DNA from 2 places in the Microbacterium aurum genome. Region 1 is predicted to be linked to the other one. Evidence: predicted binding sites of a transcription regulator. Region 1 holds the regulator's gene; the other holds the start of a gene.
The links. The regulator HspR, encoded in region 1, represses chaperone genes until heat shock. The targets are predictions, from matches to a motif close to AAGTTGAGTCNNNNNGACTCAACTT.
Positions count from the first base shown of each region.

Region 2: a site for HspR is predicted at 1,641-1,665, ahead of JOD60_RS05835 (Hsp20/alpha crystallin family protein). Genes of this name have one in related genera too.

Region 1 is NZ_JAFBCQ010000001.1:689,187-693,030, reverse strand. It holds gene fabG (3-oxoacyl-ACP reductase FabG) at 1-200, opposite strand, end outside; gene JOD60_RS03455 (zinc-binding dehydrogenase) at 294-1,439, opposite strand; gene JOD60_RS03450 (heat shock protein transcriptional repressor HspR) at 1,495-1,926, opposite strand; gene JOD60_RS03445 (DnaJ C-terminal domain-containing protein) at 2,047-3,039, opposite strand; gene JOD60_RS03440 (nucleotide exchange factor GrpE) at 3,048-3,617, opposite strand; gene dnaK (molecular chaperone DnaK) at 3,630-3,844, opposite strand, start outside.
Region 2 is NZ_JAFBCQ010000001.1:1,161,944-1,165,787, reverse strand. It holds gene JOD60_RS05845 (DUF2804 domain-containing protein) at 1-736, opposite strand, end outside; gene JOD60_RS05840 (GHKL domain-containing protein) at 817-1,002, opposite strand; gene JOD60_RS05835 (Hsp20/alpha crystallin family protein) at 1,158-1,613, opposite strand; gene JOD60_RS05830 (putative endonuclease domain-containing protein) at 1,883-2,875, shown strand; gene JOD60_RS05825 (L-serine ammonia-lyase, iron-sulfur-dependent, subunit alpha) at 2,996-3,844, opposite strand, start outside.

The sequences.
Region 1 (3,844 bases):
GTCACCGCGTCTTCGTCGGCGACGTCCGCGCCGACGGCGAGCGCGCGGCCGCCGGCTTCGGCGATGGCGGCGACCGTGTCGGCGCACGCGGCCTCGTCGAGATCGACGACCGCGACGGCGTAGCCGTCGGCGGCGAGACGGCGGGCGGTGGCGGCGCCGATGCCGCGCGCGGCTCCGGTCACGATGGCGATGCGGGTCATGCGTATCCTCTCCGTCGGGGATGCGGCGGCATCCGTCTCGAGCACACCGACTGCGCGGTATGGTGTCGCGCTCTCGCGCTGCGGCGCTCGGCGTCAGAAGGTGATGAGCTGGCGCAGTTCGCCGCCGGCGGCGAGCCGGTCCATGGCGGCGTCGATCTCGGTCAGGGCGACGTGACTGGACACCAGCTTCTCCAGCGGCAGCCGGCCATCGCGCCACAGCTCGATGTAGCGCGGGATGTCACGGCTGGGCACCGCGGAGCCGAGGTAGCTGCCGATGACGGTGCGCGCCTCCGCCGTGAGGGTGAGGGGCGACACCGACGCCCGGGCATCCGGCGCCGGCAGGCCCACGGTGACGGTCGTGCCGCCGGGGGCGGTGAGGGCGAACGCGGTCTCGAACGCGCGCGCGTTCCCGGCGGCTTCGATCACGACGGAGGCGCGACCATCGGCATCCGTCGCCTGGGCGAGCGCGTCGGCGGGGGTGAGCGCTCGCGCGGCGCCGAGCCGGCGAGCGAGATCGAGCTTGGATGCCACCGCGTCGACGCCGACGACCTCGTGCCCGAGCGCGACGGCGACGAGGAGCGCCGCCATGCCGACGCCGCCGAGACCCACGACGGTGACGCGCTCGCCCGCGGCGGGCCGCCCGGCGTTGAGCACCGCGCCGCCGCCGGTGAGGACGGCGCAGCCGAGGAGCGCCGCGATCTCGGCCGGCACGTCGGCGGGCACCGGCACGACGGAGGTGCGGCTCACGACGGCGTGGCTGGCGAAGCCGCTGACGCCGAGGTGGTGGAAGACGGCCTCGGCGTCAGCGTCGCTGTCGCTGTCGTCGCCCGGTCGCTGCCGGTGCAGACGGATACCGCCGCCCACCAGCGTGCCGGCGTTGTTGGCGGCGGTGCCCGCCTCGCACGGCAGGCGGCCGTCGGTCGCGCAGCCGGCACAGTGCCCGCAGCGCGGGAGGAAGGTCATGACGACGCGGTCGCCGACGGCGAGGTCGTCCACGTTCGCCCCCAACTGCTCGACGATGCCGGCCGCCTCGTGGCCGAGCAGCATCGGGACGGGACGGCGGCGATTGCCGTCGACGACGCTGAGGTCGGAGTGGCAGATGCCCGCCGCCTCGATGCGCACCAGGATCTCACCGGCCTCGGGCGGATCCAGCTCCAGCGGGCCGACCGTGAAGGGGCGGGTGCGGGCGAACGGCGCCTCGGCTCCGCTGGTCTCGAGCACGGCTCCAGTGATCTGCATGGGTGACCTCCTCGTCGCCTCCGACGCTACCCGACACCGGCGACCGGTCAGTCGGTCACTCCGCGGGGTCGGGGCGCGGCCGCCACAGCACGACCTCGGTCGCGCGGCGCGCGCGCGCGCCTTGCCGGAGGGTGACGACCGACCCGGTCGCACCCGCCGCGAAGACGCGGGATCGGCGGTCGAGCTCGTCGCGCAGCTGCTGCTCGAGCTCGGCGACGCGCCGACGCAGCACCCGCGCCTCGTTCTCCAGCTCGATGAGCCGGGAGATCGCGGGCAGGCTCATGCCCTCCGCCGACAGGGCCGCGACCTCGCGGAGCTGCTTGACGTGCCGCAGCGAGTACCGCCGCGAACCGCCCTGGGTGCGGGCGGGCACGACGAGGCCGAGCCGGTCATACTGCCGGAGCGTCTGCGGGTGCATCCCGCTCAGCTCCGCGGCCACCGCGATCGCGAAGGTCGGGGCTTCCTCGTCGATGTCCTGATCGGGCATGTGCTCACCTCCTTCGCGGGTTGCGGCGTTTCGTCTCGCCGCTGCGCTCGGCGCGGGGCGACCGGGCGAGGGTGACCCCACGGTCGTTGAGCGAGCGCAGCGAGACGAAACGCGGCATCCTCACTCCCGCGCCTTGGCCATGAGGTCGGCGCGGGGGTTCTCCCGCGGCTCCAACTCGTGGAAGCGCTCCAGCGCCTCGCGCGCCTTGTCGTCGAGGTGTGCCGGGACGGCGACCTGCACCTCGGCGAGGAGGTCGCCGGTGCCCTTGCTCGTCTGCACCCCGCGTCCCTTGACACGCAGCACGCGGCCGGACGGCGTGCCCGGGGCGACACGCAGCTTGACGGGGTCGCCGCCGAGCGTGGGCACCTCGATCGTCGCTCCGAGCGCGGCCTCGGTGAAGGTCACCGGGACGGTGACGCGCAGGTTCAGGCCGTCGCGCGTGAACACGGGATGCGGCCGCACGGTCACCTGCACGACGATGTCGCCGGGCTCGCCGCCGTCGGGCGACGGGCGTCCCCGGCCACGCAGCCGGATCTTCTGCCCGTCGGCGACACCGGCGGGGATCTTCACCTTGAACGGCTTGCCGTCCTCGCCCGCGAGAGTGATGGTCTCGCCGCGGACCGCCGTCTGGAAGTCGAGCGTCGTCCGCGCCGTCACATCGGCGCCGCGCTGGGGACCGCCGTAGCCGCGGAAACCTCCCGTCGACTGGCCGAACCGGCCGGAGCCGAACCCGCCGCCCTGCTGCCCGAACATCGAGAACAGGTCGTCGAAGTCGGCCTGCTGGTACGACCCGCCGCGCGACTGACCGAACCGGCTGAAGACATCCTCGAACCCGCCGGCGCCGCCGGAGCCGGGCGCCTGGAACCGGGCGCTGCCCGACCCCATCGCCCGGATCTGGTCGTACTCCTCGCGCTGATCCTTGTCGGAGAGCACCGAGTACGCCTCGCTGATCTCCTTGAACTTGGCCTCTTTGGCGGCGTCACCCTGCGTCGAGTCCGGGTGGTAGGTGCGCGCGAGCTTTCGGTACGCCTTCTTCAGGTCGGCTTCGGAGACGTCCTTGGAGACGCCGAGGACCTTGTAGAAGTCCTTGTCGAACCAATCCTGACTGGCCATCTGTCTCCTCAGTCCGCTCCGCCGGCGACGACGACCTTCGCGGGGCGCAGCTCGATGTCGCCCAGCCGGTAGCCGACCTCGACGACGTCGAGGATCGTCCCGTCGGCCACATCACCCGGGTTCGGCGCGTGGAAGATCGCCTCGTGCTGCTGCGGGTCGAACGCCTCGCCCGCCTCGCCGTAGCGCTCCACGCCCAGGCGCGCGACGACGCCGCGCAGCTTCTCGGCGATGGCCTGCAGCGGCGAGCCCTCGGCGAGGTCGCCGTGCTTCTCGGCACGGTCGAGGTCGTCGAGCACGGGCAGCAGCCCCTTGGCGACCGAGCCCTTGGCGCGGTCGATCTCGACCTGACGCTGTTCCTCGGTGCGCCGACGATAGTTGGCGTACTCGGCCTGCACGCGCTTGAGGTCCAGCAGCAGATCCTTGTCCTCATCGGATGCCTCGGCGATGGCAGCGTCGTCGGTCTGCTCGGCGCCCAGGATGTCGTCGACCGTCAGGGAGTCCTCCTGCGAGTCGGGGCCGGATGCCGTGGCATCCGACCCCTCGTCACCGGGGACCTCGTTCTCGAAGTCCTTCGTCATGTTCCGATTCTCTTACTTCTTGTCGTCCTCGTCGTCGACCACTTCGGCGTCGATGACGTCTTCCTCGGGGTTCGGCGTCTCACCGTTGCCGGGCTGGCCCACGTTCGGGTCGCCCTGCTCGCCGGCAGCCTGGCTCGAGGCGTAGATCGCCTCGCCGAGCTTGCCCTGCGACGCATTGAGCTTGTCGAACGCGTTCTTCACCGCGTCGTCGTCCTCGCCGGCCAGCG
Region 2 (3,844 bases), 470 kb from region 1:
TCCCGATCGTCCGGCCGTCGGCGAGCACGCCCGATCCGGCGCCCCAGTTCCACGCGATGTCGTACGGCCAGCGTCCGCGCCCGTGGTCCAGCACCGCCCACGATCCGGCGGGGACCTCGTGGCGGATACCGTCCAGCGTGAGAGTGCCGGATGCCGGCAGCGCGACGTCCTTCACGGTGTACTGGAACAGCCGCGGCGACCACGGCACGACCACCGCGAGGCAGTCGTGGTCGGCGGGACGGGCCACGGTGATGTCGAACGCCGCCCCGGGGATCTCCGCGTGCAGGCGCCACACCTGCCCGCCGTCGGCGGGGGTGACGGTCACGGCGAGGTCCTTCGCGCGGGCTATCGCGATGCCGCCGGCCAGGGTGCCGGGAAGCGCCACGTCGCGCACCGGGATCACCGTCGCGGTGCGCCCCCACGTCTGCGCGGTCGCCCGGTCGAAGATCCACACCTCGTGCACTGCGGCATAATCCAGCGACGACACCGTCAGCGCCACGATGTGCGCGGGCGTCATGACGTTCCAGTACTCCCAGCGCTTGTTGCGCCCCCAGCCGTGCCGTCCCCCGATGCCCGACGTGTCGACCAGCGGCGAGCGCGCGAAGCCGATGGATGCCGGGTTGAGCCGACCGCTGGGCAGGGTGAGCGAGACCGGAGCGGTCAGCTCGGTCTCGTGCAGTGCGGCGGGCTGCGTGCCCGCCGGCCGCGGACTGGGCGCGGCGGAGGGGTCGGTCATCGGCATCCTTGCTGACGGTCCGTGACGGGGAGTGCTGGTGCGCCGATTCTATCCGTCAGCTATGCGGATGGCGGGGAGGCCTACGCATCCTGCTGCGGGAAGAGCACCCGCAGCGAGAACCACCGGTCGTCCGCGCTCACCGTCACGGTGCCGTTGTACGCCAGCGCCGCCGTCTCGATGTTGCGCAGCCCGTACCCGTGGCGCCGGTGCGCGCAGGTGCGGCAGGTGGTGCTCTTCGAGCGTTCCACCGGGCCCGCGAGCGGCATCGGCCGGATGCACGATCGGTCGATTCCGGCGCATGTTCTGTCGCGGGCGAGGCGTGGACGGGTCCCGCACACACGAGAACCGCCCCGAGTCCGGGTGGACTCGGGGCGGTTCTCCGGTGGCTCTCGCCGGGGTAGCTCTCGGCTGCGCCGGCGGCTCACTGCTCGACGGGCTGCGGCTCCTGGGTGCTCTCGTGGGCCTGTATGGTCGGGGCCGCGGCATCCGCCACCACCTGCACCTTGCGGGGCTTGGCCTTCTCGCTCACGGGGATCGTGACGGTCAGGACGCCGTTGCTGTAGGTCGCGGCGATGCCGTCGGTGTCGATGCCCTGGCCGAGGTTCAGCTGGCGCAGGAAGCTCGCGGTCTCACGCTCGCGCGTGATCCACTTGACGCCCTCGCCCTCGCTGAGGGTGCGCTCGGCGCGGATTGTGAGCAGCTGGCCGTCCACGTCGATGTCGACCGAGCCCGGGTCGATGCCCGGCAGGTCGGCGCTCAGGACGTAGTGGTCGCCGTCGCGGTAGAGGTCCATCGGCATGCGGCGCGGGCCGCGGCGCGTCTCGAAGAGGCTCGACGCGAGGCGGTCGAGGTCACGGAACGGGTCGTACGTGGCCATTGTTCTCTCCTTTGTCTGTCTGGTCTGAAGTTGAGCCCAGTTGACTCAAGTAGGTTCAGATTAGCACTCTCATGGTGAGAGTGCCAACCGTTCGCGGGGCGGCGAACGTGATGGCGCAGATCGTCGTCATCGCCGCGGTCAGCGACCAGATGCGCCCACACATCACACGGCCGACAACTCCTCCTCCCCAGAAGGCAGGCCTGGCGACTTCTCCACGGATCCGGGGCAGAGAGCCCCAAGCGAAGGCATCCACCCGCGATCCTGGGCGGATGCCGCGACACCCTCGACCGCTGCCCCCTCACCTCGGTGACGCATTCGGGCGCGCCCGAGCGCTCGCCGCGGGCGTCTCGCCCGGTCGGCTGCGCACTCGAGACCTCGAGCGCCCGTTCCACGGTGCGCGTCTTGCGCATCCCGACGCCGCGAAGGATTCCGGGGAGGGTATCGAGCTGCCGCGCACTCCCGACGAGGAGAAGCGCGCGCGGCTGCAGCACCGCGCTCGTGCCTATGCGGAGGTCATGGGAGCGCATGCATTCTTCATCGGGCTCACGGCCGCCGCACTGTGGGGAGCACCGCTCCCCGACGACTTCGACCCCGAAGCCGACCTCGAGGTCGGCACGGTATACCCACATCGAGCGCCGCGCGGCCGGGGTGTCCGCGCCCGCCAGGTGCGGCCGCACCTGGTCACGACGCGCGTGCGGGACGGGCTGCGGGTCGCAAGTCCCGCATCGACCTGGGCCCTGCTCGGCGGCGAGCTCGATGGGCGCTGGCTCGTCATCCTCGGTGACTACTTCGTGCGGATCCCGCGCGGCCCCGGCGGGAGGCCGCGACCACGAGACCAGCTCACGACACCCGAAAGGCTGCGCGCCGCAGCATCCGAGCCGCAACGTCGGCATCGCCGCATTCTGCAGGCGGCACTCGCCGACGTGCGGGTCGGCAGCTTCTCACGGCTCGAGACGGAGTACCGGCTTGACGCCGCCGCGGCGGGGCTGCCCGAGATGGAACTCGACGTCGAGATCCGCGATGCCAAGGGCCACTTGCTCGGCATCGCCGACGGCGTACATCGGCGCTACCGAGTCCTCGTCGAGATCGAGGGCGACCACCACCGGACAAGCAGACGGCAGTGGAACCGCGACATCGAGCGTCTCGCCGCCTTCGCAGCTGAGAACTGGGAGGTGATCCGCGTCACGGGCGGCCGCGTACGGGGCGGGACGGCGGCGACCCTCGTCGCCGCCGCGCTGCGCCGCCATGGCTGGGAGAGCTGAAGAAGCCCCTGAACAGGGCCCCTCGCGCAAGCTGTTGGCGCAGATTGCCCCTACAGGGCGCGATAGCGACCAGATGCGCCCACACATCGCACCCGCGCGCCCAAGAGAAGGGATGCAGCGTCAGCACTCCACGACGTTGACCGCGAGACCGCCCTCGCTGGTCTCCTTGTACTTCGTGGACATGTCGATCCCGGTCTGGCGCATCGTCTCGACGACGGCGTCGAGCGGCACGTAGTGGCTGCCGTCGCCCCGCAGGGCGAGCCGCGCGGCGGTCACGGCGGTCGAGGCGGCGATGGCGTTGCGCTCGATGCAGGGGATCTGCACCAGCCCGCCGACGGGGTCGCACGTGAGGCCCAGGTGGTGCTCCATCGCGATCTCGGCGGCGTTCTCGATCTGCCGGTTGGTGCCGCCCATGACGGCCGTGAGTCCGCCCGCCGCCATCGCGCAGGCCGACCCGACCTCGGCCTGGCAGCCGCCTTCGGCCCCCGAGATCGATGCGTTCGCCTTGAACAGCGACCCGAGCGCCGTCGCCGTCAGCAGGAACCGGCGGATGCCGCGGCGACGATTCGCCTCGGCGACGGATGCCGCGACCCCGGCATCCGCCGCGACGGGGTCGGCCCCGTGCAGCCCGAGCAGCGCCGAGCCCACCAGCTCGCCGTACGGAGTGACGGCGTTCTCGGCGCCGAGGCCCGAGTCGGCCAGGAAGCGCCACCAGTACATCGCGACGGCGGGCAGGATGCCGGCGGCGCCGTTGGTCGGGGCGGTCACGACGCGACCACCCGCGGCGTTCTCCTCGTTGACGGCGAGCGCGAACGCGCCCAGCCACTCCCCCGGCAGCTCCCGTCCGCCGCCGGCCGAGGCCGCGTCGAGCTGCGCGCGGATCGCGCCGGCCCGCCGCTTCACCTTCAGCATCCCGGGGAGCACGCCGTCGGCGTGCAGGCCCGCGTCGACGCAGGCGGCCATCGCATC